Prochlorococcus marinus str. MIT 0912: one gene and its partner. The main gene of each other region encodes a partner of the protein of the gene in region 2 in a complex. Links are inferred from orthologs where the notes say so. Each region holds a gene or a part of one and is shown on either strand. Other genes may lie near its edges.

What was found.
Region 1: the proteins of O5640_RS10000 (region 2) and lpdA are in contact, whole or in part, in a crystal structure (PDB 1EBD), measured with the Geobacillus stearothermophilus proteins. The link is inferred for Prochlorococcus marinus str. MIT 0912 from one-to-one orthologs. Residues at the interface, in WP_033016211.1 of Geobacillus stearothermophilus: Ile130, Ala131, Met132, Pro133, Arg136, Arg140, Glu141, Asn155, Arg157; in WP_049624544.1 of Geobacillus stearothermophilus: Pro340, Ser341, Asp344, Tyr345, Arg403, Asp406, Val408, Glu431, Ala432, Gly433, Asp438.

What each region holds. Positions count from the first base shown.
Region 1 is NZ_CP114783.1:826,815-842,633, forward strand. Bases 10,301-13,299 are described here. They hold lpdA (dihydrolipoyl dehydrogenase), read right to left. Parts: upstream 12,522-13,299; coding sequence 11,079-12,521; downstream 10,301-11,078. Other genes in these bases: O5640_RS05135 (TrmH family RNA methyltransferase), read right to left, coding at 12,518-13,299. In the rest of the region: O5640_RS05080 (IMS domain-containing protein), read right to left, coding at 1-1,888; pdhA (pyruvate dehydrogenase (acetyl-transferring) E1 component subunit alpha), read left to right, coding at 2,003-3,079; O5640_RS05090 (RpoD/SigA family RNA polymerase sigma factor), read right to left, coding at 3,098-4,039; O5640_RS05095 (NAD(P)H-hydrate dehydratase), read right to left, coding at 4,199-5,713; tRNA 2-thiouridine(34) synthase MnmA, read left to right, coding at 5,790-7,004; O5640_RS05105 (apolipoprotein N-acyltransferase), read right to left, coding at 7,001-8,479; O5640_RS05110 (FKBP-type peptidyl-prolyl cis-trans isomerase), read left to right, coding at 8,643-9,197; sodN (superoxide dismutase, Ni), read left to right, coding at 9,272-9,763; sodX (nickel-type superoxide dismutase maturation protease), read left to right, coding at 9,738-10,115; more of O5640_RS05135, read right to left, coding at 13,300-13,354; murA (UDP-N-acetylglucosamine 1-carboxyvinyltransferase), read left to right, coding at 13,598-14,974; O5640_RS05150 (aspartate aminotransferase family protein), read left to right, coding at 15,104-15,819. UniProt on the Escherichia coli protein: Lipoamide dehydrogenase is a component of the glycine cleavage system as well as of the alpha-ketoacid dehydrogenase complexes.
Region 2 is NZ_CP114783.1:1,742,602-1,758,337, forward strand. Bases 5,160-8,075 are described here. They hold O5640_RS10000 (dihydrolipoamide acetyltransferase family protein), read left to right. Parts: upstream 5,160-5,890; coding sequence 5,891-7,261; downstream 7,262-8,075. Other genes in these bases: O5640_RS09990 (AMP-binding protein), read left to right, coding at 5,160-5,185; O5640_RS09995 (YlqD family protein), read left to right, coding at 5,266-5,700; queA (tRNA preQ1(34) S-adenosylmethionine ribosyltransferase-isomerase QueA), read left to right, coding at 7,315-8,075. Also shown: O5640_RS09965 (glycosyltransferase family 4 protein), read right to left, coding at 1-252; DNA repair protein RecO, read right to left, coding at 377-1,177; deoC (deoxyribose-phosphate aldolase), read right to left, coding at 1,177-1,860; hpf (ribosome hibernation-promoting factor, HPF/YfiA family), read right to left, coding at 1,875-2,459; lipoyl(octanoyl) transferase LipB, read left to right, coding at 2,442-3,176; more of O5640_RS09990, read left to right, coding at 3,212-5,159; more of queA, read left to right, coding at 8,076-8,430; cysK (cysteine synthase A), read right to left, coding at 8,422-9,408; O5640_RS10015 (PLP-dependent transferase), read right to left, coding at 9,497-10,963; O5640_RS10020 (trans-sulfuration enzyme family protein), read right to left, coding at 10,960-12,129; rpsD (30S ribosomal protein S4), read right to left, coding at 12,234-12,842; membrane protein insertion efficiency factor YidD, read left to right, coding at 12,933-13,172; O5640_RS10035 (glutaredoxin family protein), read left to right, coding at 13,169-13,480; O5640_RS10040 (UDP-N-acetylmuramoyl-L-alanyl-D-glutamate--2,6-diaminopimelate ligase), read left to right, coding at 13,693-15,222; O5640_RS10045 (aminotransferase class V-fold PLP-dependent enzyme), read right to left, coding at 15,215-15,736.

The DNA of each region.
Region 1 (15,819 bases), 910 kb from region 2 along the record:
ATCTTTGAACAATATTTATTGAAGTTATATTTGCATCAATAATCTGTTTTTGTCCTAACAATTTATCTTTCTTTCTCTGTTCAATAACTCTATTAAACAGTGAGGGTCTAGCAACAGTGGAAAGAAATTGACTTTCTGAACCATTTAAAATATCAGCTTTACCTGCTAGCCATGATTCAACAAGAGATTTAATTTCTTGATTTGAGGGGGCTAGTGAAGTAAGAGGAATTAATTGACTTAAATCTAATGATTCTTCACTATTAACTATTTCACTTGACCCATTATCTTTATTTTTATTATCATCGGGTTTAGCAAATTTAGACTCAGATATATTATTTAGATCATTATTTGCTGATGGTTTTCTCTGTGTAAGGATTCCAAAGCTTATTCCAAAAATAAATAACAAAATAAATGCTAAAGAACTTGTATAAATAGGTCGTTTTAATATGAAAGATTTAAAATCTGAATGTTTAATCAATTCAATTGTTGAATCATATTTTGCAATTAACTTTTTAACTAAACCAGGTATTAAGAAACCTTCTTTACGTTGTAATAGTGATTTAAAAGACTTTTCTTTCAATATTTCATCCAAAGCCCCACCTGGCATTGGCAAGTCAGCTTGTTCCTCTGGGCTTTTTGAAAAATCATTCTCAATTTGTTGTTCAGGAGCTAATGAAGATAAGAATGAAAATCCCGCTTTTGCAATTCCTAAAGCTCCTTTTGTTTCCAATTGCTCTACATAAATTTGTACTTCTTTACTATCGAACCAATCATCAAGATTTACCGTTTGAAATTCAATATCCCTAAAACCTACTAAAACATCTTTTTTTAACCAATTTCTACAGTAGTCACAAAGAGCACCCAAAGTCTCACCTGGATAATTATCTAACCAGTCTTTTAATTTCTCATCAGAACTACTTCTGAAACGAGACTCTGCTTGATTTACATCCCCTAGCAAAAGATCTAGGCATCCAATTAATGGCATTGGGTCAAAACCATTAACATTGATATTCCTAAGATATTTACGAGCTTCTTGCAAGAGTTCTGGTTTCCTGTAAGAAAAGCCAGAAGCTATCAAGGAAAAAGCGGCAAGGAAACCAGCATCTTCCGAACCCCTTCTAAACCAATTTACGTAAATTTTTGACTGTTCTTTTGCAGTTAAAAATTTTCTAATCTGTAGAAAGAATAACTCAAAATCATTTTGATTTAATCCTGCTATTTTTTCTGAATTTCTTTTTCCTTCGAGTCCGCCTCTTTTGTTCACAAAGTCTTCTAAAAGAATCAAACCTTCCTGATGAGATTTATCGTCTTCTTTCTCTCTACTTAATAAATCAAGAATTCTGTATGGAAGTAAAGTCTTTAAATCACTTTCAAGGGTCTTTCTTTCTTCAACAAGCTTTCCCATCCTTTGCAATAACTGTATACCTTCCTGAAGCAAATCAGCTCCTGAAGCGTACCTTCTGCAAGCCTGTTCCTCAATAGAAGCGTCTCTACAAGATAAAGCTGCTATGAGTGTTAAATCCGATTCTCTACCACTTCCCAAGGCTGGAGCTTGTGGAGGTTGCAATGCTTTTTTTGCAAGTTTAAAAGCTTGAAACGAAGAATTTGATTCCCACAAGAGAAGTAAGCCAGCAACTTCTCTATTTGAAGATAGTTCAAGCCCCGAGGAACCCTCAATAAGAGCAAGTTCGTAGGATTGTCGTTCGGCAGGATTGGATAAAAGATCAGCAGAAAGTCTTAGCAACTCAGATCTCTGAGCTAAAACCTCATAAGTAAAGCCTTGCTTGGGAGGACGATCTAGCCTTAGCTGAAAAGCCCTGAGGACTTCTTCAGCATTTGCAGAAGGGCTAACCCCCAATAAGCGAAAATGATCAATAGGTAATTCCAATCGCTACTAGGTAATCAGAAAAAAAGCTCTAGGCATCGTAAGGGGTTTTATCCATTTTGCATCCATTGACGCTTAAAGTCTAAAAAGGATTGATAAGTGAATATGAACGAAGTCATGTCTCACAACCAGGACGAAACCAGGCAAAACCCTATGCAGCAAAGGGAACACGCTGACAGACTAAGCAATCTTGGTAACACGAAACCAGCTCAAATCAACAGAGAAATTGGTTTAAATCTTTTCAAAGATATGACTTTAGGAAGACGTTTTGAAGATAAATGCGCTGAAATGTATTACAGAGGGAAGATGTTTGGGTTTGTTCATCTTTACAACGGGCAAGAAGCAATAAGTACAGGTGTTATTGGAGCAATGAAACGCAAACATGACTGGTTTTGCAGCACCTATAGAGATCATGTTCATGCTTTAAGTGCTGGAGTGCCAGCAAAAGAGGTTATGAGCGAGCTATTTGGTAAAGAGACAGGCTGCAGTAAAGGTAGAGGTGGATCTATGCACCTTTTTTCAAAAGAACATCATCTGCTTGGAGGTTATGCATTTATTGGTGAAGGTATTCCAGTTGCCCTTGGGGCAGCATTTAGCAGCAAATACAAAAGGGAGGCTCTTAAAGAAGATAGTGATTCTGTAACTGCAGCATTTTTTGGAGATGGTACTTGCAATATAGGTCAGTTTTATGAATGTTTAAATATGGCCCAGCTATGGAAATTACCCATCATATTTGTAGTTGAAAATAATAAATGGGCAATTGGAATGGCCCATGACAGAGCAACCAGTGAGACTGAAATATGGAGAAAAGCCTCAGCATTTGGCATGCCTGGAGAAGAAATTGATGGTATGGACGTTTTAGCAGTTAGAGGAGCCACTCAAAGAGCCTTAGAGCGAGCGAGAGCTGGAGAAGGGCCAACTTTAATAGAGTGCCTCACTTACAGATTCAGAGGCCATTCTTTGGCTGATCCAGATGAACTTAGATCAGAGAAAGAGAAGGATTTCTGGGCTAAAAGAGATCCAATTAAAAAGCTAAAAAATGATTTAACTAGCTCTGGATTAATCTCTGATGAAGAATTAAAAAATATTGAGAAAGAAATAGATCTTGAAGTTAACGATGCTGTTGAATTTGCTCTAAACGCTCCAGAGCCTGACCCTAGTGAGTTAACTAAATATATTTGGGCGGAAAACTAAAACTATAGTAGCTAAATTTCAAATTCCACTTGGAAGTTTTCTCGTGAGATTTCTCAATTTTCTTAAAGCTTTTAACTCAACTTGCCTAACCCTCTCACGTGTAACCTGCAACAATCTGCCTATCTCTGCGAGAGTATGTCTTTCATTACCTTCTAAGCCAAACCTAAGCCTAATAACGTGCTGCTCTTGTTCGCTTAGATGGCTGAGCCACCTTCCAAGTTGCTCTTGATGAATTTTTTGTTCAACTTTATCAAGTGGTTCTTCTCCCGAGCCGTCAGCTATTAGATCACCTAAAAAGCTACGGCCCTCATCACCATTAACAGGTGCATCAAGACTGCTTGTAGTAAGAGCTTGTCTCAAAATCGAATCAAGTTCTTCTAACTCAATTTCCATTGCCTCAGCTATTTCAATTCGGCTAGGCATTGCACCAAGCTTATGAGCTAAATCTAAGCTGACTTTTCTAATGGTCGCCAATCTCTCACTTAAATGAACAGGTAATCGAATTGTTCTTGACTGACAAGCAATAGCTCTAGTCATGCTTTGCCTTATCCACCAAAAGGCATAAGTAGAAAACTTATATCCACGAGTAGGGTCAAATTTTTCGACCGCTCTTTCTAATCCAAGAGAACCTTCCTGAACTAAATCTAAAAGTTCAAGACCTTTGCCCTGATATTTCTTCGCAACACTCACAACCAATCGAAGATTGGCTTTCATCATTCTTTCCTTTGCCCTTCTTCCAATTCGAATCAATCTTTTTTGATGAGAAGTAAATTCTTTGCTCTGCTCTTTAATCTGACCGTCTTCAGTGAGACTCATAAGAGTTTGAACCTGATTACCAAGTTCAATTTCCTCAGCAGGAGTTAAAAGAGGAACTCTTCCTATGGAAGAAAGGTACCAACTAATTGGATCACTGCTGCGTCGTTTTTGAGATTCAGCAGGCTTGGGTGCAGATGAAACCATTGTTTCTTGACCCCGTTACTTCAAAGTGATAAGACTTTCCTACATAAATTGCAAAAAGGCCCTGGGTTTCAAGAAGGCTTCAGATTCTGTTGACGATTAGTTAACAAATGACACCAAATTGGCGGTTTAAGGCCCTGTAAATGTTTGTTTCAAAACATTTCAAGAGCTTTCCTTTTTTATTAATTCAGCAAGAAAAGTGCAAATAGCACTTGCAGTGCTCCCTCTTGAGCAAGATGCTCCTGCATATGCATGCATCAATGCTGATGCCGCAAGCAAATTAGTATCCAATCGCTTAGCACTTGCTAGCCCAGAGGCTCCCATCCCCGAAACGAAACCAGCCAAAACATCGCCAAGTCCAGTTCTTGCAACACTTGAATTGACTTGTCCTATTTGCCAGCTTTTCCCTTGTGGATCACAAATGACACTATGAGCACATTTCAATAAGACCGAAGAACCGCATATCCTTGCAGCTTCAATTCCAGCCTTCAATGGATTCGAGCAATCAATTAAAGGAAATAACCTTTTAAATTCACCAAGATGAGGGGTAAGCCAAGTAGGACCTTCTCTATCGTTTAGCCATTTCCAACCTATCGAAGTTAGCGACAGACGATTTATTGCATCAGCATCAAGAACAAGTAATCCTTTGAAATCCTTTAAGTCAGATCCAAAACAATCTTTTTCTTCTGCAATCCCTAATCCAGGCCCAAGCAAAATCGAGTCATACTTATTTAAATCAACATCATTGAAAACTTTGGAAAAATCTGAAGAACCGTTCTGAAAAGTATTTAGATCTCCAAGCAATAAGACTTCAGGGTGAGTAGCCCAAAGCCCAGATGAAACTGAATTTGGCAATATAGCGCTAACACTACCTGCTCCACTTGCTAAAGCTCCATTCAAAGCAAGCGATGATGCTCCTTTATATTTCTCACTTCCTGCAATCACGAGAACTCTTCCTCTCTGGTATTTACTCTTACTTTTACTTGGCATAGGCCAAACAAAAGTAGACAAATCTGAAAAAGAAATCCTTAGAGGCTGGGTTTCAGGCAAATCATCTAAGATCTTATCCGGAATCCCGATATCTACTCTCTCTAAACTACCTACATAATCAATAGCTGAATCTTGAATTAACCCAGACTTAAATAGTCCCAAAGACAATGTGTGGCTGGCTTTACATGAAGTATTTGATATTATATTTCCATTATCTGAGTCCAATCCTGCGGGGACATCAATACTAATCAATTTATCAGGACTAAATGTCTTCTTCGAATTCAATAAATAAACTATTTCTTCAGAAATAATTCTTGATTGTCCTAATCCAAATAATGCCTCAATCCATAATAAATTCGAATTCGCATCTGGTTTACGCTCCAAGTTTTCAATCCCAATCTGCATTGCATAATCGAAATGTTTTTGTGTTAATTCTTTTTTTAATGGGAATGGACTCCAAATAGAGATATTTACTCCTGCAATATAAAGTTCTCTTGCGACAACGAGTCCATCGCCTCCGTTGTGACCTGGCCCCACTAAAACTATGGCACCATTTTCAATCAATCCTTGTCTGTCTAATATCCATGAAGAGATACCAATCCCTACTTTTTCCATAAGAGCTTCAACAGGCATACCCATAGAAAACATTTGTTTTTCTATGTTTTTCATCTGTTCTGAAGAAACCATCAAATGCTCCGAATCAGATTGAGGCCAATTCAAAATCAAAAAGAAACCAATCAACTATGAATAAAAGCTACTATCAATGCCCATGAATGTGGAAACAAGAGAAACAAAAAAAGTTTTAAATCATTTGACTTCAGAAGAAACAGTCGAGAAAACATTAAAAAGACTGCAAACATTTTCTGGAAATCATTCGGTTGTAGTAGGGCTTTCCGGAGGGGTAGATAGCTCCTTAACGGCGGCTCTTCTCTGTGAAGCTGGCTGGGATGTAGTGGGATTAACCTTGTGGCTAATGAAAGGGAAAGGTTCTTGCTGTTCTGATGGATTAATTGATGCTTCAGGGATATGCGATCAACTTGGAATCAAACATCACATAGTTGATTCGAAAGAAATCTTTCAAAAAGAAATCATCAATAATGTCGTCAAAGGATATGAGGAGGGAATCACCCCTTTGCCCTGCTCGCGCTGCAACAAATCAGTCAAATTCTCAGAAATGCTCAAATGGGTTAAAGAAAATAAAAATATCGAGAAGATCGCTACTGGGCATTACGCAAGAATTAGATACTCAAACGAATCTTTCAATAAAAATGATCTTCCGAGTGATGGAATAAAAAGACATAAGCTTTTAAGAGGTAAAGATCTCAATAAAGATCAAAGCTATTTTTTATATGATCTTCCTCAAGAAATTTTAGGAAAAACAATTTTCCCTCTGGGAGAATTAACTAAAGAGACAACACGAATCGAAGCTTTTAAGCATTCATTAAAAACTGCCAAAAAGCCAGAAAGTCAAGACCTTTGTCTTGCTGAACATTACGGATCAATGAATGCTTTTATTGATAAGTATCTACCCAAAAAGGAAGGAGAAATTGTCCTTAAAAACGGGAAAGTCATAGGATCCCATAATGGAATTCAGCATTTCACAATAGGACAACGAAAGGGATTAGGTATTGCATGGGAAGTTCCTCTACATGTTGTTGAAATTGATGCCTCTTTAAACAAAGTAATTGTTGCTCCAAGAGAAGATTCTGGTAAGTCAGAGTGTGTTGTCAAAGATATAAATTGGGTATCAATTGAAGCACCTCAAAAACCAATAGAAGTTGAGGTCCAAATCAGATACAGAAGCAAAGCAGTGAAAGCAAAGTTAATACCAATTATTGACAGTAATAAAAAAAATTATTGTTATAAATGTCATATTCATTTTGAAGAAGATCAATTTTCAATTACTCCTGGACAAGCAGCAGTATTTTACAAGGGTGATTATGTATTAGGAGGAGGAATTATTTCGAAAAATTCTTAATATACATCATACTTACGTGATCGTAAAACGCCTATTAAACTTATAAAAATAACTGAAATCAAAGGCAAGTCAGAGTTTAATGTATATAATGTTTTCTTTCCGTTTAATTCCAGGTCAACGAGTTTAACAAGTTCTTTATTTGGTTTAAGTAGGGTATCAATTCTTCCATTACTTTTAATCAAAGATGTTGGTCCAGTATTAGAGACAGCTATTAAATTTTTCGATGTTTCAATACTCCTTAATTGAGCAATAGATAAAAATTGTCTTTGCAAAGACATAGGATAAGGATCTAAATTTGCAATGACTAAAATCCATTTAGCTCCTTGATTTACTGCTTTAGCTATAGCTTTTCCATTACTCAATTCATAACAAATAGCACCTGCGAAAGAGGGACCCTCCCAATCAAGAAGTCTTGATGGATTCCCACTTTCAATTCCACCTACTGCAGAAAGGCCATTTTTCATAAAGTTAGGCAATGCAGGAATCCATTCGCCCAGAGGGACTAATCTAGATTTGTCCAATACATCCGAAAAAGACTCATCACCTGGATTAAAAACCAATATTGAACTTCGTAGAGAACCATTTATTTTCCTGAAACCTCCAGAAAGAAATTTCACAGGAAAATCTCGAATCTTTGTTCTATCCAAAGGCAACGTTCCCTCTGGAGAGATTAAAAAAGATGCATTCATTTCAACAGCATCAGTTAATGCTCTATCTACTTTTGAAGGCAAAGCATTAATTTCTTCCTGACTAAATTTTTGTCTTATTGGAATATTTGTTTGCCACATCGCAACCTGTTCTGCCGAATCAGTTGGAGAATCCAACAACAAGATAAATCCAATTAAATGAGCTAAAGAAAAATACGCAACGCCAAGAATAATCAATTTCTTGAGTTTTTTTCTAGATTGAAAAGCAACTGAAAGCTGCCATATCCACCATCCAGCTAAAAGATGTATAGAGGCCAAGCCGCCCGAACCTATCCATCTTGCTAATCCTGCCAAATATCTATCTTGTGGTAATAAACTTGGCCCTACACCTATCCAAAACAAAGGGCCTCTAGATAGGATTTCTTCGGTTAGCCCCCATATTGTTGATAATAAGACGGCATAAATAAACTTATTTTCTAATTTAGAAAACTGCAGTCTTCCAGGAGCCAAAAAACCACTTAAAGCTGACCAACTAAAAACCAGAGTCCCTCCAAAGGCTCCACACAAAAGCCATATAAGGATGGTAATAGGCAAGCTTAAACTTGAGTCTATCCCTACCCAACTTAGTGGATGCAAAGATAGCAACCACTTATGACTCCATAAAATAGCCATCGCACCCCAACAAAAGCCTCCCCATGGATTCTTACTAGCAGGCCAAAGCAAAGATAGTCCCAAAAGCATGAATACATAATTGCCTTCACCAAGGGAGATTCCGGCTAAAGCACCACCAGCAAAAGCTTTAATAAAAAGAGAATAGATATTATTCATAAATCTAATTTAATAAAATATACACCAACAAAATTCATACTCTCTGGTTAGTTATCTTTTAAATAGGTGTAATTTGGGTATTAATCTGTAAGAATATTTCCGACTACTTAATATTGCTGTGAGAGAAATCTTAATTAGCTTTTCTGTTTGCCTTAGCTGCTTGATGATTGCAGTGATCAGCCAAATCATCTCACCAACTCCAACAAATGCCTTACAAATTGACCAAGCAATCCAAGCGGATGTAAGGCAATCCACAAAAACCAGCGAATCTGTAACTAATCCATTTGAATTAGACCCAGAAGACCCAAATCCATCACTTTTTACTATGGCTTCAGATAAAACCAGTGCAAGTAACTCTCCTCTCGGAGGAGCTGAGATAGGAGCATCTCAAGTAACTTCAAGTGGGCTGAAAATCACTGAATTAGTTTTAGGTGATGGTCAAGAAGCCACCCCAGGAACAAGTGTCTCAGTAAATTACAAGGGTACTCTTGATGATGGGAAAGAATTTGACAGCAGTTATGAAAGAGGTCCTTTTGAATTTTCTTTAGGTGCAGGGATGGTGATAAAGGGTTGGGATGAGGGAGTCGCAGGGATGAAAGTTGGAGGTAAAAGAAAATTAGTCATCCCACCAGAATTAGGGTATGGCAGCAGAGGGATAGGTCCAATCCCCCCTAATTCAGTTTTAACTTTTGAAGTGGAATTATTAGCTGTTAAGTGAATTTCTTAAATTATTCAGAAAGCTCTAGAAAAAGTTATGGCGTTTGTTGACAAACGCCATTAATGTAAAAAAAAATGTTCACAAATTATTTTCAGATGTTGAGCGAAACACTTACATCAATCTTTAACCAGCTTCCAGCAAAATCTGTTCACGCACACTGTGACGGACCTTGCGGTGTATATGACCCTGCTTCTGCAAGAGTTGCGGCAGAGGCAGTTTTATCTATGACGAAAAAACTTATTGCTCTAGCTCCAGCTGGTAACGATCAGGCTTCTATTTCAGCTTATAACAACACTTTTTCTCGCTTCGTTGCGATTAAAGAAGAAGAATCACAAAAGGCCAAAAAAGAACTTCTAATCCTCTGGACTGATTACTTCAAGCCTGAACACTTAGCTACATATCCAGATCTTCATGACACTTTTTGGAAAGCAGCAAAACTTTGTAGTGCATGCAAGGTAAATATTGATCAAACCAAAGCAGAAGAATTATTAGCAGCTGTGCAAAAGATTCACTCTATGTTTTGGTCTTCAAAAGGTAGAAGTGATAACTGGATTACAGCAAGCTGATAAAAGTCTTTTCCGCAAGCCAGACTTATTTACTTTATTTACTTTAATAATCGGATACCGACAACATTTACGTGTTGTCGGTACCTCTATGGAAAGAACTCTTAAAGAGGGAGATTTAGTAACATATAAAAAGTTAAACAAAAAAAATATTGACTTAGAAATTGGCGATATCGTTGTTGCCTCTCATCCAAAAACAAAAAACAAGTTAATAATTAAAAGAATTCATTGGATTTATCAAAACAAATATGATTTAAGAGGAGACAATTCCCTAGCAAGCACAGACAGTCGAGTATTAGGTTTAATTGAATTAGATTTAATCATTGGAAAAGTAGACAAAATTTTCTCTAAATAGATTCAAGAGATTGGTATAGATCTTTTCCTTAATTCATAACTTACCAATTAATTTTTTAACTCCACCTAATATATCTTCCTGTGACATAAGAGATTCGCCAACTAAAACAGCATCAGCCCCATAACTCTTTACTAAATCCAAATCCTCACGAGTAAATAAACCTGACTCGCTTACTAAAGTAATATAATTTTCCTTGATTTGGTTAGCATAATTCTTAGCCAACTTCTTTGTAACTTCAAGATCAGTTTTAAAACTCTTTAAATTTCTATTATTAATACCTATTAAATTAAATACATTAATATTTAATACTCTTTCAAGTTCTTCTGAGTCATGAACCTCTACTAATATTGTCAGTCCCAAATGTTCAGCGACCTTAGATAAGTACTTTAAATCAGAATCAGTCAGGATTGCGGCTATCAAAAGTGCAGCATCAGCGCCAGCAGCTCTTGCTTGGTAAAGCTGATAAGGATAAAGAATAAAATCCTTGCAGAGGATTGGGATTGTGATTTCCTTTTTAACTTCAACTAAGACATCAAAACCACCTTGGAAAAATTTTTTATCTGTTAAGACTGATACGCAGTTAGCACCTCCTTCTTGATACATTCTACCTATCATTCTCGCATCAAACTCCTCTCTAATTATTCCTCTACTTGGACTAGCTTTTTTTATTTCTGAAATTAGTGCTGGTTTCGATGTACTATTTCTTAATGCATCTATAAAATTTTTTGTTTTTGGTAAGTCATTGATCTTTTTTTTAAATCTTCAAGCGAAACTTTTTTTCTTGCAATCTCCACTTCTAGATGTTTTTCCCAAACAATTTCCTCCAAAATATTTTTAGGTTTTGAATCTGGGTGAGGGATTGCATACTCTAAATTAGCTACTTTTATACTTGGGTTAGGAGGTCTTCTTCTGATTTCCATAATTTAAATAATTAATGATCTATAAAAATAAAATTTAATTTAACTACTTCCTTATTTGTAAAGATGCCTGTTTATAGGCAACCTCTACAACTTCGCTTAATGTTGGATGAGTATGAACTTCTTTTGCTAAGTCATTGACCCGTTGTCTTCTAGAAATTGCATTAGAGACCTCTTGTATAAGATCAGCCGCATGTATTCCATAAATATGAGCACCAAGGACCTCTCCCGTCTCTTTATTAAAAATCAATTTCATAATTCCATCACTTTCTAATTCAGCCAAGGCCTTAGAATTGGCTTTAAAATAACTTCTAACAACTCCAAGTTCAAAGCCTTCTCTTTTCGCAAGATCCTTTGCTTCTTCTTCCGAAAGTCCAACAGAACTTATCTCTGGGTGAGTAAAAGTTGCTGCAGGAATACTTCTGTAGTCAATTTCTATTGCTTTTCCTAAAATATTTTCTACAGCTATACTCCCTTGCGCTGCAGCAGTATGGGCCAACATCAACTTACCCGTAACATCTCCCACTGCCCATAAATTAGAAACTGGTTTTTCATTTACCAATACTCTCATCTGATCATCAATTGGAATAAAACCTCTCGTTGTTTCAACTCCAACTGATTGTAGATTTAGATTTTTAGTCGACGGTACTCGACCAGTTGCAACCAGAACAGCGTCGACTTGTAACTCCTCAATCACTTCCCTACTCTTTGCATCTGTAAGCTCGACCTCGACTGGACAACCTGGCTTAACTTTAGTAGCGAACACTCCGGCTCGAGTTTCAATATCTCTTTTATCAATTAGGTTTCTTGAAGCAATTTTCGTAATATCTGGATCAAAAGTAGGCATTACTTTTTCAAGAGCTTCAATCATGGTTACCTCACAACCTAAGGCTGTATAAATATCAGCGAATTCCAAACCGATATAGCCACTACCAATTATTGCAATCCATCTGGGCAACCATTCTAAATTAATAGCCTCATCACTTGTAAAAACAGTTCGTCCATCAATTTCAATTCCACGCGGTACAAAAGGGTCTGAGCCTGTAGCCAAGATAATATCTCTAGCAGAAAAAATTCTATCCACCCCATTAGTTTCTCTTAATCCAACCTTTTGATTACCTTCTAAACGTCCTTCTCCTCTAAGTATCTCAACTCCGGATCTTTCCAATGTTTTAGTTAGATTTTTTCGAATTGTCTCAACTAAGCTTTTTGCATGTTCCGCAATTTTCTTACGTTCAAATCTAACCGGAGCGGAATGTATCCCAAATTCAGCAAGATGAGAAACATTTGCAAGCTCACGAACTTTACCGCTGGCGGCTAGTAATGCTTTAGAGGGGACACAGCCTCTGTTGACACAGGTTCCACCCATATCTCTTGATTCGATAATCGCCACTTTCAAGCCAGCCTCGGCGGCATGTTTAGCGGCATCAAAACCTCCATATCCAGCTCCGACAACAATTAAGTCAAAGTCAAAAGAAATTTCACTCACGGTTTTTTTTGGATACCCTTAACCATTTTTACTCTTTGTCGCTCCAACAAGAGAGGAACTGCAGCAGATGCCACATTTAGTGAATCAACTAATGAGTTATGAGGCAACGTAACAAAGTCTGTACAACACGCTTCAATTGAAGGATGAACGCCTGAGCCTTCATTACCAAGAACCAATACAGTAGGGAGATCCCAGTCTAATTCCCAATAAGGTTTCACTTTGTTATCAGTAATTTTATTCGGTGAAATTGTTCCTACTACTTGGTAATTATCATTAATTGCAATATTGAGTTTTGAAACAAGCATTTCAATACTTGAAGAAGATGAATCTCCAATCCGTTCAAAAGGTAAATGAAGAACTGAGCCAGCTGAGGATCTTAAAACCTTTTGATTTAGGGGATCTGCTCCAGAAGCTAACCACATAACTTCATATTCACCAGCAAGGGCTGATCGAAATAAATTTCCCAAATTGCCAGGATCTTGAATCCTATCTAAAGCTAAAATGTGTTTTGGGGCTATTCCCGGTTTTGGTAACCCTGTAATTGGGAATATCGCTGCGACACCATCAGGTGTAACAGTTGACAAAGATGCCTCTAAAACGTTTTGAGTTACTAAGGTTAATAAACATCTGGAAGCTATTTTTTTTAAGGTCTCTTGATTCTCATCACTCCATTCGGGAGTTGCAATAACTTCTATTGGCAAACAGTTTGTTTTCAGAGATTCTTCTAACAAATGAGAACCCTCAAGCAAAAGAGAGGAACGCTCTTCACGTCCAGTTTTTTTCAAAAGAGACCTTAATTTTTTGACCAAAGGGTTTCTTTTACTTGTAATCAATGGCGAATAAGAATAATTAATTGTCCAACCTCAAATTATTTAATTGTTGAAAAATCAGAAAGGTTTCTTGGCTTAAAATAACCACTGATATCCTTATTAAAATTAATAAAAACCATCTTAAAATTTTTATTCAAACTTTCAACATTATCAATATTTAATTTGAACCCATCAATTTTCAATAAGGTTGACTGGACTATTTTAAATCCACTTGGCATTATGGCTGGGTAAGCAGTTCGCTCCAATATGAGTAGTGTGGCGACAATTAAAAGGAATGTTATTCCGCCACATCTGGAGGTAATAGGAAGGCATCCGCTTAGTGGAGTTTTAAAAGTTAGTGGGGCAAAAAATTCTTCACTAGTTTTAATGGCTGCTGCTCTTCTTACAAAAGAAAAACTCCTCATTAAAAATGTCCCACAACTTACGGACATTGAAGTCATGTCAGAAATTCTCCGTAATTTGGGAGCAAAATTAACTAAAACAAATAATTCTATAGAGATTAATTCAGAGTCCATTCATAACGCTGAATTACCCTATCAACTCGTCCATAGCTTGAGAGCAAGTTTTTTCTGTGTGGGGCCCTTACTCACAAGACTTGGGAAAGCAAAAATCCCTTTACCTGGTGGTTGCAATATTGGAGCAAGACCTGTTGATGAACATATCAATGGGCTAAAAGCATTAGGAGCAGAAGTAGAAGTTAGGAATGGTGTTGTAAAAGCTCAAATTTCAAACAAAGAAAAACGATTATTTGGAGCAAACATCACTCTTAAATATCCCAGCGTTGGGGCTACGGAAACCATCTTGATGGCTTCTTGCTTAGCCTTAGGCAAAACAACAATATCTAATCCCGCAAGAGAACCAGAGATTCATGATCTTGCGAAAATGCTTAATGCGATGGGAGCGAAGGTTTATGGAGCTGGAACAAAAAGAATCACAATCATAGGAGTTGAATCCTTAGGGGGGACTTCTCATTGTGTTATCCCCGATAGAATCGAAGCAGGCACTTTCCTTATTGCGGCGGCCATAACAAGATCGCCGCTTATTGTTGGTCCATTAATCCCAAATCATTTGAGCGCTGTTATTTCAAAACTACAAGAATGTGGCTGCTCAATATCTCATCATGGGAATCATCATTTAAAAATTATTCCAAGAGAAATTTCAGGAGTCGACATAACCACTAGTCCATACCCTGGTTTTCCAACTGATCTTCAAGCTCCATTTATGTCACTTATGGCCACAGCAAAAGGTTCAAGCAAAATCAAAGAAAAAGTTTTTGAGAAAAGAATGCAGCATGTTTTGGAGTTAAATAAAATGGGCGCCTGTATTTATCTAGAAAACAATACTGCTTATATAAAAGGAGTAAAAGAACTTGTAGGTTCAAATGTAAGGGGAGGAGATTTACGTTCTTCTGCTGCAATTATCCTTGCATGTCTCTCTGCCAAAGGAAATAGTATTTTTACGGGCCTCGAACACTTAGATAGAGGATATGAAAAACTAGAAGAAAAATTAACTAATGCAGGTTCAATTATTTCTAGAAAATTTGATCAAACAATATCTCAAAGTTCTTTCTCTAACAAAATAATTAGTGAAGACAATATTGATACTCAAAAAAATGCAGCTTAGTTTCATATTTTTGCTAGTTTTGACATAAAATAAACATATGGGAGCGTGGTGGAATTGGTAGACGCACCGCACTCAAAATGCGGCACCTTCGGGTTTGTCGGTTCAAGTCCGACCGCTCCCACTTCATTGATGAAAACTTACAATCGTTTTCCCCTAGACCTTATTAGGGGTAAAGGGTCATGGGTGTGGGACACAAAAGGACAGAAATATCTTGATGCTGTCGCTGGCATTGCAACTTGTTCATTAGGCCACAGTGATAAAGCATTAATCAAATCCTTATCAAAACAATTAAAAAGACTTCAACATGTATCTAACCTTTATGGGATACCAGAGCAAGAAGAACTAGCTCAATGGTTAACTTCACAAAGTTTTGCTAAGAGTGTATTTTTTTGCAATAGCGGTGCTGAAGCAAATGAAGCTGCAATTAAATTGGCAAGAAAATATGGGCATATTGAACGTAATATCGACAATCCAGTCATTCTTTGCTCAAAGGAAAGCTTTCACGGAAGAACACTCGCAACTGTAAGTGCGACAGGCCAACCTAAATACCACAAGGGTTTCGAGCCAATGGTTCAGGGATTTCAGTTTTTTTCTTTTAACGACAGTGAATCTTTTGAAAATCTATTTGATGATTTAGAAAAAACAGGTCCACAAATTGCAGCTGTATTTATTGAACCCATACAAGGTGAAGGGGGAATAAATATTGGAAAAAAATCATTTTTTGAGCTCTTAAGAAAGAAATGTACCCACAGCAATGTTTTATTGATATTTGACGAAGTCCAAACTGGAATGGGAAGAACAGGTACCCTTTGGGGATATGAACAACTAGGTATTGAACCTGATGT
Region 2 (15,736 bases):
AGATTCTCTAAGTTCTCTTTGAGCATTTAAAGAAGGGATTGTATAAACTTGAGATTTAATTAAATAAGGAAGACTTACATCAGGATCATTTGCTAGTAAGGAAGTTTTATTATTCCCATCTCTCATTGGGTTATCAAAGTGAATAAAACTTGTTTGATATCCCCTTGCTCTAAGCTCTTCAGTGGTGCTAAGCCCGTAACAGACGTTCCCGCAAAAAGGGGTTTTTTTGCCTAGCCAGGCGATATGGGTCAAACTCTAAAAAACCGGTATTTCAAATTAGCAGCTAGCTTATATTTCTTCTCAAACTATTGTTAATAATTAAATAATTTATAAATAAGATACTTAACTATTAATTATTTAAAAAATATGTATGCTCCTACTTAGTATTTAGATCATTACTAATTATTACCTCTCTCATCATTTGAAGAGATGTGATTCTTCTTTGTAAATGAGTTTCAATCCAGGTTTCAACAATTTTAAGTAGTTTTAACCAGACTTTTTTAGGACCCAATAATTTTCCATTACTGTGAAAAGGTAATTTTTCTTGTAAAAGTCTTTGAAGTAAAGCCAGTTCAGATGGATTCAGCTCAGTGCTTGCATTAGGGATTGTTCCAATCGCAAAACCTTCTTCAGGAATAAAACTGCACTTCCAGCTCCATTCTCCAATAGGGGGTATAAGCCTTGAGCCAGAATGACAACAGTTTTGAAGTGGTAAGCAATATCCTCCTAAAGCCAATAAATGTATACACGATTGAACGCTTATTGCTAGAGCGGTTAATGAATCGACTTCTGTTTTATGTAAGTCATTTAATCTATCTAAATGGATTAAAACCAGTTTAAGTATATCTTTTTGTGGATCTTCATTTCCAACCATAAATAAAATCAGCTCTGAAATTGCTTGTGCTGCTGAAAGAGTTTCGATACTTTTGCCAAGATTCCCATAACTCTTAAGGATCTTTATTTGTGTAACTCGCCTAAGATTTTTTTTGCCAACGATGTTTAAATCTAAAAAATTAAAAGGAGAGGTTGCTCCAAGTCTGCTTTTGGGTTTTCTTGCTCCTGGTATGGCAAGACGAGATATTCCATTTTCTTCGCTAAGTATGGTTAAAAGCCTGTCATTTTCACCAAGAGGACCAACCTTTAAAGACAGTCCTTTCATTCTTTGATTTGAATTCATTACTCCTTTCTTTTTTGTTCTTGAGCAATTTCAAACCCAAAACTTGTCCCAATATATGTTGATCCTGCTTCAATGATTTCTATTGCTTGACCCAAAGTTTTAATACCTCCAACAGTTTTAATTGAGCAGCGATTCTTAACAATTTTTGCAACATGATTAGTTTGATTATTGGTAATAGATGGACCAAAACCATTACCTATTTGAATTCCGGTTGCTCCAGCATCAATTAAAGCATCTATTGCTAAAGCAAGTTTTGAAGAATTTAATAGTGTATTTGCATCAATTATCACTCTTACTGGAATACCAAGTTCACTTATTTGATTTATTTCATCACCAAAAAGTTCGACATTTCCTTCTTTTAAGGCTAAATAATTTGGAACAAGATCTAATTCTTCCGCTCCATTCTCGATCGCATACTCAGCTTCTTTTAGTTTATTAAAAGTTGGGATAAACCCAAAAGGAAAGGCAATTACTGAGATTAGTTTTGTAGCACTTTGGCTACCTAACCTCTCACGTGCAGATCCTAGAAAGGAAAGACTTGTGCATAAACCTGCAAAACCATTTCGCTTGGAGGCATCACAAATTTGAACAAGCATTTCTTGATCGAAATGAGGATTTAAAACTGCTTGATAAATCACATTAGAAATATTGGCATGTGCTTGTTCCAAGCTGTTTTTACTCATTTGACTTTAAGTATTTAAATTTTTTCTTGGATTACGCCATAGCCTCCTTGATTTCTCTTATATATAACTCGCAAAGCTGATCCTTCTTCTTCCCTAAATAAATAAAAGTCATGATCAATCAGGTCTAATTGGACTCTTGCCTGTTCAATGCTCATGGGATCCATCTCGAAATATTTGCGTCTTATTCCTGGGCTAGGTAGAAGTGGCTCTTTGCCTTCAATGAGTGAATGATCTGAAGAAGAGAGATTTTGAGTTTCTTCGTTTTGGACTGATTTTGTTGACTGATTATTATGAACATTATGACTGTTATGTCGCTCTTTGTACTTACGTAATTGTCGTGCAAGTTTATTTGCTACTAAGTCGATGCTTGCATAAAGATTCTCACTTCTTTCTTGGGCTCTTATTACTGTTCCGTTTGCAAAGACAGTCACCTCAGCTGTCTGTTGTGGCACGCGAGGATTTCGAGCGACTGAGAGGTGGACATCAGCTTCTTGCACCATTTCTTGGAAATTGTGAGTTGCCTTATCAATTTTTGTTTTGGTGTAATCACGAAGTGATGGAGTTAATTCAAGATTGCGTCCATGGATAAGAAGCTTCATTCTGTTTCGCCTGAGTCAGGGCCTAATAGCAACTTAGATCTAACCCCTCAACTTGCACAATCTTCTTCCGCTTTTCTTTTTGAACCTAAAAATATTGTGCCATTTGAGACTGCCTTAGGTTGGCAGAAGGATTTTCAAAAAAACCTTATTGAGGAACCGTTCTCACCCCAAGCAGTATGGCTTCTTGAACATTTTTCTTGTTTCACAATGGGTAGAGGTAGCGACAAAAAAAATTTGTTGTTCGAAGAAAATAATTCTCCTTTGCCAGTTTTTAGTATTGAGAGAGGAGGTGAAGTTACGCATCACATGCCTGGGCAGATCGTTGGATACCTAGTTTTAAATTTAAGTCTTCACAAAAAAGACTTATCTTGGTATTTGAGAGAATTGGAGCAAGTGCTGATTGATGTTCTTGACTTGTTGGGAATAGAGGGAAAGAGGGTAGATGGCTTAACAGGAGTTTGGTGCGAAGATAAAAAGGTTGGTTCAATAGGAATTGGTTGCAAGAGATGGGTGACTCAGCATGGATTTTCACTAAATGTAGATTGTGACCTAATTGGTTTTGAAAAGATAATTCCTTGTGGACTAGATAAAGTGAAAGTAGGGAAATTGAGTGATTGGATACCTGGCATCAAAGTCTGTGACGTTACGCCTCTTTTAAGGGAATCTGTTAAAAGACGTTTTAAATTGAACTGGGAAAAAATAAATCAACCTCTTTAAATATCACTAAAAAAATAACAAATTATTTTTTGGCTATGACAAAAACTAACTCACAAAAAAATATATTTTCTTCTGAGGATGCTTTGGCTTTTTGGATCCCTAATAGGAAAGAGGAACAAGCAATCAATAGAAGATCTCATCTTAATAAGATCACTCAAGTTGACGAGATTTGGGAACTATTAAAAGTTCAGTTAGGGGAGGTGTTGGCGGTTGATTCACCACATACTTTCCACCCAGAAAGCTTTACATATGAAGAACTTGCAGAAAATATTTCTATGGCAGCCTCTGCTTTTTCTCAGGTCGGAGTAGAACCTGATGAGGTGGTCGCTCTTTTTGCCGAAAATAGTCCTAGATGGCTCATCGCCGATCAAGGTCTTATGCGAATAGGTGCAACAGACTCTGTTAGAGGTGCGACTGCTCCACCAAGTGAACTTAGATATATTCTTGAAGACTCAAATGCGGTTGGATTGATTGTTCAAAACTCCGATGTATGGGAAAGACTTTCGCTTAATGATGATCAAATCAATAGTTTGAAATTTGTTCTTCAACTTGAGGGTAAAGCTTGTGAAGGCGTTTTTGAATGGGAGAGTTTTTTGAAGAAAGGATTGAATATAGAAAATGTAAGTAAACAGGAGAAAATAATTGATAGGCAACCAAAAAGAATAGCAACCATTTTATATACTTCTGGAACGACTGGTAAACCTAAAGGAGTTCCACTAACACATTCTAATTTATTACATCAAATCAGGTCTCTTGCTTGCGTAGCGAACCCTTCTCCGGGTGCGCCTGTATTAAGTGTCTTACCAATTTGGCATTCATATGAACGTAGTGCAGAATATTATTTTTTTTCTTGTGGTTGTACTCAAACATATACATCAATTAGGCATCTTAAGGAAGATTTGCCAATGGTTAAGCCAATAGTAATGGCAACAGTTCCAAGACTTTGGGAGTCAATAAAGTTAGGGTTTGAGGATGCTGTTGATAAAATGCCGAGACTGAGAAAGACCTTGATAAAAAGTGCGATTTCTAATAGTAAGGCATATAAATTGGCTCGAAGAAAACTTTATTTTTTAACTATTGAGAGTGTTTCTAGTTTTGAACAAATTGTCTCTTTCATAGAGATTCTGATGCGGTACCCAATTCATAGAATTTCTTCTATTTATTTGTGGCCAAAAATTCTTACCAAGATTTGTGGAGGAAGATTGAGATTCCCAATTAGTGGTGGAGGTGCAATTGCTCCGCATATTGATTCTTTCTTTGAAGCTTTAGGTGTTGAATTATTAGTTGGTTATGGCTTAACAGAAACTAGTCCAGTCCTTACATGTAGAAGGCCTTGGAGAAATATACGTGGAGGTGCAGGTCAACCTTTACCAGAGACTGAGATAAAAATAGTAGATCCTGAAACATTCCAAATAAAAAAACTGCGTCAAAAAGGTTTGGTTCTTGCGCGTGGTCCTCAAATAATGTCTGGTTATTTAGGGAAACGATCTGAATCGAAGAAGGTTTTAGATGCAACCGGCTGGTTTAATACTGGAGATTTAGGGATGTTGCTTTCTGATGGATCCTTAATCCTGACGGGAAGAGCAAAAGATACGATTGTGCTAAGTAGTGGAGAAAATATTGAGCCTGGACCTTTGGAGGAATGTTTGATTGCTAGTCCATTGATAGAGCAGGCTTTGCTGTTGGGGCAAGATCAAAAATATCTTGCTGCTTTGATTGTTCCAAGAATTGATAACGTAAAAGAATGGCTTGCCGAAAGGGGTGTGAATTCAAAAGTTGTTCTTGGAATATCTCCTGAAAATTATGAATTAAGACAATCTCTAAAATTGGAAATGAATCAAGCACTGGCAAATCGTCTGGGATCTAGAAGAGAAGAGAGATTATTTTCAATTGCCTTGGTAGAGCCATTTACAATAGAGAATGGCTTGTTAACGCAAACTCTTAAGCAAAAACGTGAAAAAATTATCCAACGTGATTTGAAACTTATAAATGAAATATATGGTTTGTAATTTGTTTGTTTGGCCAATTAAATTGACCAATACAGTCTTTTACTGAGACTCTATGAGTCGAACTATTATTGATTGATCAGGTGGACTCAATTTCTATAAAACGTTCAATAACTGTAAGAGCAGTTGTAACACCTTCATGGAAAGAGGAGGCTGAGCGAGAATTAAGTAATGCAATATCAGCAATAGATCAGCAACTTGGTGAATTAGAAAAAGAAGGACAACAAATTGTTGATGGTATTAGACGTCAGAGCTCTAATCCCCTTGACCCAAGAGTTCAAGAGCAAGTCGCCCAAGTTCAGAACCAAGTTGCTTCAAAGAGATCGGAATTTGAAGAACAAAAAAGAAATCTTCTGTCACAGCAATCTCAAGTTCGTGAGTTGGAGATGGAACAAATCGTCGAGCAAGGACAAATTGACAGCTTTTGTGATTTAAAAGTTGGTGATAACTTAGTCAGTAAAATGGGTGTGAGTATTTTGGTCAGAGATGGCGTAGTAGAGGCAATTGATCAAGATTGAAATTTGGTTGAACTACAATTAGTCCAAAAATAATTTTTGATATTAAGAAGAAATCCACATAAAAAAAACTATCGTTGTAAGGACACTCATGTAGAACTAACATTGGTATGTATTGATACTTGCAAAGCTTCTAGATAGAAATTTTTGAAGCCTTGCCAAAAACTCTCCATAAAGGAAATAGGAACAAATTATGGCCACTCATGACATCTTTATGCCTGCTTTAAGTTCAACTATGACTGAGGGCAAAATAGTTGAGTGGCTAAAAAAACCTGGAGATAAAGTTGAAAGAGGTGAGTCAGTTTTAGTTGTTGAGTCAGACAAAGCTGATATGGATGTTGAGTCTTTCCAAGATGGCTTTCTTGCTTCGATTGTGATGCCTGCAGGCAGCTCTGCACCTGTTGGAGAGACAATCGGATTGATCGTTGAGACAGAAGATGAGATCGCTGCGGCTCAAGCAAATGCACCTTCTCCTTCCCCGCAATCAAGTAATCAAGAAAAAGAGAGTTCATCGCCTCAAGTTCAAGAAAAACAAGCCTCTGTTGACTCTCCTAAAGCAACAGTAGTTACAAAGGCATCTCCTGCACCTCTTGTTTCAGAATCCTCTGTAAATCAGGATCAGTTTTTAAATGATGGTCGAATAGTCGCTTCCCCAAGAGCTAAAAAACTTGCTTCTCAAATGGGAGTGGATTTGGCAACTGTTAGGGGCTCAGGACCTCATGGACGAATACAAGCTGAAGATGTTCAAAGTGCAAAAGGGCAACCCATAAGCGTTCCTTGGATTGCAGAAAGTAATGCTCCAGCGAAAATCGTTTCTGACGTGCCTCGCATAGAAAAAAAATCTGTTGACTCTGGTAAGCCACCTGCTCCAGGGAAAAGTTTTGGATCTAGAGGGGAAACAATTGCATTCAACACTCTTCAACAAGCTGTAAACCGGAACATGGAGGAAAGCTTAAATACACCTTGTTTCAGAGTCGGATATTCAATTCTTACTGATGAATTGGATGATTTTTATAAACAAGTTAAACCTAATGGAGTAACTATGACCGCTTTACTTGCTAAAGCGGTTGGTTTAAGCCTCGCTAGGCACCCCCAGGTGAATGCAGCTTTTAGTTCTGAGGGGATAGCATATCCTTCACAAATAAATGTAGCCGTTGCAGTCGCAATGGAGGATGGAGGGTTGATAACTCCAGTGTTGCAAAATGCTGACAAGACCAGCCTTGCTGATTTATCCCTTCAATGGGCGGATCTTGTTAAGCGTGCGAGGAATAAGCAATTAGAACCTCAAGAATATAGCAGTGGTACATTTACACTCTCTAATCTAGGTATGTTTGGTGTTGATCGTTTTGATGCAATTCTGCCCCCAGGGACTGGAGCAATTTTAGCGGTTGGAGCTTCCTTGCCTAAAGTGGTTGCTTCTAAAGATGGCTCGATTTCAATCAAAAAACAGATGCAGGTAAATCTTACCGCTGATCATAGAGTGATCTATGGGGCTGATGGAGCATTGTTCCTGAAGGATTTGGCTTACTTAATCGAAAAGAACTCTCATAGTCTCTCATCTTGAGATTTAATTAGTGGAACCACAAGTGATTTTTTCTTATTTTAATCTGATTTGATGTGTTAGACCAAAAAGATAATCTTTTAAGCTCCTATAACTATGATTTACCAAATGACTTAATTGCTCAATCACCTATCGAGAGTAGGCATGATGCGAAACTGATGATTGTAAAAGATGGGATCGATGAGCCTTTAAATCTTGTGCATGCAAAGGTATGGGACATTAAGGAAATTTTGAAGAAGGGTGACCTTTTGGTTGTCAATAATACGCGGGTGATTAAGGCAAGATTGAAAATTCGATTATCAGGAGGAGGTTTAGGTGAACTGTTGCTAATGGAACCAAAGGGGAATGGCCAATGGATTTGTTTAGGTCGCCCTGCTAGACGTATGAGAAGAGGTGATCAATTATGGTTGGATAGGTCTTCAAATGATTCTTTATGTTTAAAGGTTATTGATAAAGACGAGATTACAGGCGGAAGAATTATTCAATTTCCTAATGAGTTTACTAATTGGATCGAAATGGAAAATTTACTTGATTTATGTGGAGAAGTCCCATTGCCTCCCTATATAGATAAGGATAAATCTAGTGGGCATGAGGAAAGATATCAGACTAGATTTGCCTCGAAGCCAGGAGCAATAGCTGCTCCCACAGCGGGCTTACATTTAAGTGATGAACTTATAGAGATTTTAAAAATCACAGGCATTAGAATTGCACAAATTACTTTGCATGTCGGCTTAGGAACTTTTAGACCATTAGATAAAGAAGACTTATCTCAGTTACATTTACATAGTGAGTGGATAGAGGTCTCTGAAGAGACCACAAAAGTGATAACTAATTGTAAGGACGAAGGGGGAAAAGTCTTTGCCGTTGGCACTACAAGTGTGAGAGCCCTTGAAGCTGCTTACCTTTCAGGAAGAGGTACTTTGAAGCCGTATGAGGGTAAAGTGAATTTAGTAATTAAACCAGGATTTAAATTTTCCGTTATTGATGGATTACTCACTAACTTCCACCTACCTAAAAGTTCCCTATTGCTTTTAGTTAGCGCTCTAATTGGTCGAAAACGTATGTTGAAACTTTATAAACATGCTATCTCTAACAAATATCGATTTTTCTCTTATGGAGACGCGATGTTGATAACACCGGAGTCAGTCATACAAACTCAAAATTCAAGCTAATGATGGTTCTTTAATAACGCCTGTAGGAACATTCTCAAACATTACGGATGAGATATATCTTTCGGCAAGATCAGGTAGAACTACAACGATTGTCTTCCCTGAGAACTCTTCTTTTTCGGCCAGTCTTAAAGCCACAGCTGCAGCGGCACCACATGAGATCCCAACTAGTAGACCTTCTTCTTGTGCCAAACGTAATGCCATCGCAATAGACTCATCATTAGAGACTTGCTCAACTTTATCGACTACTGATAAGTCAAGATTTTTTGGGATAAACCCAGCTCCAATCCCTTGGATTTTGTGAGGACCGGGTTTTACTTCTTCTCCATTTAGAGTTTGTGTTATTACTGGGCTATGAGTGGGCTCAACGGCAACAGATAATAATGAATGATTTTTTTCTTGCTTTATGAAACGAGAAACACCTGTGATTGTTCCACCTGTCCCGACGCCAGAGACTAAAACATCAATTTGACCATCGGTATCATCCCAGATTTCAGGACCCGTTGTTTTGAAATGTATTTCTGGATTAGCTGGATTATCAAATTGTCCTGGCATGAAATATTTTTGAGGATCGCTATCTGCTATTTCCTTCGCTTTTGCTATTGCACCAGGCATTCCTTTGGCTGCTTCCGTAAGTATTAATTCGGCACCAAGAACAGCCATCATCCTCCGACGTTCAATTGACATGGACTCAGGCATCGTGAGGATTAATTTGTAACCTCGAGCAGCAGCAGTATAAGCAAGGGCTATTCCAGTATTTCCAGATGTTGGTTCAATAATGACTTTATCTTTGTTGAGTAAACCTTTCTTCTCAGCGTCCCAGATCATATTCGCTCCAATTCTGCATTTGACGCTGTAGGCAGGGTTACGGCCTTCTATCTTTGCAAGTACTGTTGCTTTTGCGTTTTTTGTAATCGAATTAAGCTTCACTAATGGTGTATGACCAATAGCAAAACTATTGTCTTCATAGATTCTGGACATTTTTTAAATGACTTAATTAACTAATATTCTAAATCTATATAAAAATCTCGGTGATTGGTTATTTAGATAATCTTTATTAGTGATTTTTTTATATTACTGAATTAAATCTTGACCATAATTCATCTTCATTTTCTAACCCTACTGACACTCTTAATAAGTGTTCCGAGACTCCACAACTTTCCGCCCATTTCAATTCTTTAAAGTGAGCTAACTGAACATATGGGCAAACCAATGTAAAATTTGTACCTAAACTTGGTCCTTTGTTTACTCTTAATGAATCATAAACTCTTTTTGATTCTTCAATCCCACCTTTAAGTTCAAACGATAATAGACATCCATAACCTCCTCCTTTCTTCAGTAGCGAATTAAAATTTTTACAATATTGGGGATGTAAAACCTTTGAAATTTCTTTTTTTGTTTCTAATTTTTCTTTCAGCCTTAAGCAAGATAGATTTAACCTTTTCAAGCGATCCTCAACGTCTCGACTGGTTTTCTCCAACTCGATAGTATCTGAATCAGATAAGGTAGATAATGCAACTTTAGGAATTATCTCTGCTAATTCTTTTTTCCACTTGGAATAAGGACTTATGACAGAGCTGCCAGCAAGAATATCCCCTCTTCCAGCAAAACTTTTTGTAAGTGAACTAAAAACAACATCTGCATAAGGAGTTAGATGAACATTTAGAGATGAACCAATAGTATCGTCAACGATAATTGGGATATTTTTATCTTGAGCTAATTTTGAAATAGATATTAGGTCAACACATTGCAATAACGGGTTGCTTGGTATTTCTATGATTAATGCAGCTGGATTTTTTTTATCCAGCTCTTCTTTTATATGATTTAATTTTGTTTTTATAATGAGATCGCTTCCTTGGAAAATAATTTGAGGGAGTTTAAGCACATCAACATATGGAAAGCCTATTTGAAGTGTCGAATTATTTCCTTTAATATACTTTATCGCAGTAAGAATAGTCGTTAAGGCCGCCATGCCTGAGCGATGTAGTTGTATTAAAGTGCAATCACAATTATATATATTTGCTAAGCGATTAAGCAGTTCACCTCTAGCTGAATGGCTATCTGAAATGGAGGGTGAGTTCTCTCTCCCAAGGGCAATGGCAGCTTCACGTGATGATAATCCAAGACCAGTATGTTGCCAGTAGGCTTTTGCTGAAGGAGTACTTTTTTGATCAACAATTAGACATGAAATCCCAAGAAAATCTTTTATTTTTGAAGAACAATCAGAATATTTTCGATGACAATATGTTTGAGCACTCAAAGCAGAAGCTCTATTGGGATAGGGCCAACTGCTTTGCTGTGATTCACCATGAAATTCAAGTGATTTACGAGCCACCTCAGCAACAAAAGGGTTAAACCCAAATCTAGGATAAATTGCTTTTAATGAATCAATACAGGCTGGAACCTTCTCTTCGTAGGCGATTACATCTTCCCATCTAGGTAAAGCAACAGATACGGCATGTGGCCTATTCGGTAGAGGCTCTCCTAAATCTTTAGCACTCCAGCAAGGATCATTTAGTAAATTTCTTTCAGTCAAGAGATGTTTCCCAAGGCTTGATTTAAGTCAGCACTCAAGTCCTCAATATCTTCACATCCTACGGAAAATCGGATAAGTGAATCAGTAATTCCGATCTTTAATTTGGTTTCTTTGGAAACTGATGCGTGTGTCATTGTTGCTGGGTGGCAAACAAGGCTTTCAATTCCTCCGAGACTTTCTGCCATCTTGAAGTAATGAAGACTTTTGCAAAATGAATAAGTTTGGGCTTGAGTTGCATTAACAGTGGCAGTAACAATTGCTCCTCCAAGAGTCATTTGCCTTTGTGCTAATTTACATTGTGGATGATCGCTTCTGAAGGGATATCGAACTGATTTTATTACTGGATTGTTGGCTAATTGATTGGCTATTTTAGATGCATTATTTATTTGTCTTTCTAATCGAAGTGGAAGAGTTTTTATCCCCCTAGTAATAAGCCAGCAATCAAAAGGAGAAGGATTTAAACCAAGAGCTTTTTGGGCGAAATCCAACTTGTCTTTCCATACGGTACTCTCGGTACATACCGCACCTCCAAGTGCGTCTGAGTGACCATTGATATACTTGGTCGTGCTAGTTAAAGATAAGGTCGCGCCAAGTTTTAGAGGTCTTTGTAATAGAGGTGTTGCAAAAGTATTGTCTACAACAACAGGTATTTGCATTTTATTTGAGAAGTGACAAATCCCTTCAATATCAATAATTTTAAGGAGTGGGTTGGTCGGACTTTCGATCCAAATCATCGCGGGTTTGTGATTTGAAATGACTTCTTGAAAATTGGGCTTGGTAAAGTCTATCCATTTAGTTTTTAATCCAAAACGATTAAAAACTTGTTCAAATAATCTCACCGTACATCCATAAAGGTTCTCCTCACAAATGATTAAGTCTCCAGCCTTAAGTGAGGAGACTATTGCTGTAATTGCAGCTACTCCAGAACTAAACACACTTGCGAACTGGCATTCTTCCAGATCTGACAAAACTGATTCAAGGATTCGGAAATTTGGATTTCCTGAACGAGTGTAGTCAAAGCCACCCTCATTGCCATGAATGAACGTTGATGTTGGGAAGATTGGAGGCATTATTGATCCAGTCTCTTCAGAAAAATTTTCTTTGGGATGAATGACTCTTGTGTTTACTCCAGTGCTGAACTCCTTTTTCCTTTTTACTGATCCCATATCTTTTTAGTTGTTTTTCTATAGGCTATAGAAAAACAACTAAAAAGCCCCTAAAAAAAGGGGCTCCATATATAAATTTAATAAGAAAGAAGCTATGTGTAGCTCTATACCTTCCTTGAGTAATACTCAACAACTAACAATTCATTAATTTCTATAGCAACCCATTCCCTATCTGTCTTTGCAGATATCTTGGCCGAGAGTTTGGTTTTATCAAGCTCAAGGTGTGGAGGAACATTCGCAAGACCAGGGAACTCTAAGTTGGCTTGAGCCAATTGCTTGCTAGCCTTGTTATCTCTTATGGCAATAACATCTCCAGCCTTGCATTGGTAACTTGCAATGTCAGTTGTCCTGCCATTAACAGTTACATGCCCATGGTTTACTAGCTGCCTTGCACCTGGGATGGTAGGTCCAAATCCAAGTCTAAAACAAACATTATCAAGCCTATTTTCTAAAAGCTTTAAGAGATTTGTTCCTGTGGAACCTTCCTGAGCACGAGCTTTCTTTACATAGCGAACAAGCTGGCGTTCAGAAATACCATAGTTGAATCGAAGTTTTTGCTTTTCTTCGAGTCGGATCGCGTATTCAGAGCGCTTGCGACGGGCTTGGCCGTGCTGACCAGGGGGATGAGACCTTTTAGCGGCCTTCCGGGTGAGACCAGGTAGGTCTCCCAAGCGTCGCGTGATCCTCAATCGAGGTCCGCGGTATCTAGACATAAGGACTTAAATTGGAAATGTTTGCTGGCGAGGGTAATCTGGAACTAAATCCATTGGCCCTTATTCACCAGTTATTTATTCTATCTAAAGATGCTTACAAAGATCAATAAAGCCATTGCATTTGTTTTTGTTGGTTTAATTTCTTTTTATCAAAAGTGGATTTCCCCATTGTTTGGTCCGAGTTGTCGCTTTATCCCTAGTTGCAGTGCTTATGGGATAGAAGCCGTTAATAAGCATGGCCCTTGGAAAGGTGGTTGGCTGACTTTGAAAAGGTTAAGCAAATGTCATCCTTTTACCCCATGTGGCTGTGACCCTGTTCCCGAAAAATGAACTCAGAGGTATTGATTTTATATTCACGTCAAGGGTGCTGTTTGTGTCAAACACTTGAAGAAAAATTGTCTAATATATGTCTAAGAAATTTAAAACCTTCTATTGTACTTTCAATTGTCGATATAGATAGCAATAGAGTCTCTTTAGATATTCAAATGAAGTATACAAATGAAGTTCCAGTAATGGTTCTTGACTCAGCTAGATTATTAAAAAAGATTGAATTACCTCGTGTTTCTCCACGCTTAAAGGAAGACATGCTTTTATCTTGGATACAAAAGAATTTGAATATTTTGTACAAAACAGCTTAAGAAAATAATCAATTTCTCTTTTATGAAATTACTTTATGATTTAAATAGGAAAATATAATTTATTTTTTTAGTAACCAAGACTCTTTTATAAAGAAGATTAAATTTCTTTCTAATTATTGAATCGTAAGTAGATTTGTTTTGTAGTGAACATCATGCAGGTCTTTCATACTTGAAATGATCCTTTATTGATTTTTCATCATCAGAGGTTTGCTTTGTCGCGTTATCTACACAATTTATTGAAAGCCATTGATCTTCAAGTCCCTTCAGGATTAGCGAATCCAGAAATAAAAAATCTTTCATGTGATTCTAGAGAAATTGAAAAAGGTGATTTGTTTTTAGGTTTAGATGGTGAAAAAGTTGATGGAGGGACTTACTGGGCAAAAGCAATGGAGAAAGGTGCTTGTGCGGCCATTATTAGTAAAAATGCCTCTCTTCTAAATCCACCAACTAATGAAGATCCTGTAATTATTATTCCGGATCCTGTCTCACTATTTATGGGCAAATTAGCTGCAGACTTTTGGGGTAAACCATCTAGTGAGATCTGTTTGATAGGTGTCACTGGTACTAATGGTAAAACGACTACATCATTTTTAATTGAATTTTTGTCTGCTTCGCTTGGCCATTCATCCGCCTTATTTGGAACATTAATTAATCGATGGCCTAACCATGAGGAAACGGCAAAATATACAACTACTTTTGCTGTCCCTTTGCAGGAACAACTTAGAAAAGCTGTTCAGGCAGGAGTCGAATATGCAGCAATGGAAGTAAGTTCACATGCGTTATCTCAGAATAGAGTTGCTGGTTGCGACTTTAGTGGGGCAATATTTACAAATCTTTCAAGAGACCATTTAGACTATCACGATTCAATGGAATCTTATTTTGAGGCTAAAGCTAGTTTGTTCCGATCACATTTAATAGAAGATGATGAGCCTAGATCAGTTGTTAATATAGATGATAAATGGGGCGCCTTATTAGCAAAAGAGCTAAACCAAAAATGTTGGACATGCTCATTAAAAGAAAAGTCTCAAACCAGAGAAAAACCAGATATATATATTAGTAATCTTCAAGTTATGCAAGATGGATATAAGGGAAAATTGCATACACCCTTTGGGGCAGGAAACTTTTTTTCACCACTGATAGGTGATTTTAATTTAATGAATATCTTGCAAGCAGTAGGCGTTCTAGTTCAAAGAGGATTGCCCTTAGATGATCTTTTGGCTGCTTTAAAAAAATTCCCTGGAGTGCCAGGGAGAATGCAACTTATAAATATAGATGGATTTAAAGTCAAAGACGGCTATCCACTAGTAATAGTAGATTATGCACATACACCGGATGGATTGCAAAATGCTTTATTCGCATCAAGATCTTTGACGAAAAATAAATTAATTTGCGTTTTTGGTTGTGGTGGTAATAGAGATAAAGGTAAAAGACCTAAGATGGGAGAAATTGCTGCTAAGTTTGCAGACTATGTAGTTGTGACATCTGATAATCCTCGACAAGAAGACCCATGCGAAATTATTAGAGATATTGAAAAAGGTATGATTTTCGATTCTGAAATCTCTGTTGAGCCAGAGAGATCCAGAGCAATTCAACTTGCCATAGCAAAAGCTAAGACAAACGATGTTGTTTTAATTGCAGGAAAAGGTCATGAGGATTATCAAATTTTAAAAGATCAGACAATTTACTTTGATGATCGTGAACAAGCTAGAAAAGCACTATCTATAAAAAAGATTTTTATATAGACTCTTGATTCGATATGAAATTTTTCAGACCAATAACAAGATTATTTATTTCGTTTAAATCGGTAGTGATATTAACGCAAGCACGTAGCCATTTAGGATCTTCTAGAACTCTTATCCATAAATTCTCTTGCCCAAGATAGTTGACAACCTCTTCAGGAGAATTAATTCCTCTAATATTAAAACTTACAATTCCTGAAGGTGGTGGACTATTTAAAACAAGTTCAATATTTTTGATTTGATTTAGTTTTCCCCACAGGATAGCGCTGAGATCTTTAATCTTACAAAAGCGCTCAGTCTCATGACCTTCATCTTTTAACATTATTAGAGAGCTCCTGAGACCAGCTAAAAGAGGGACACAAGAGGTCGCTATCTCAAAGCGTCTGCCATCAGAATGAAAAGGAGTTTTATTATTGACATATATCCCTTCTTCAGCTTTTAAGCTTTTCCAACCAACTAATGTTGGACTTGATTCTTCTAGAACTCTTGTTGAAAGAGCAACAGCCCCCAGTCCCTC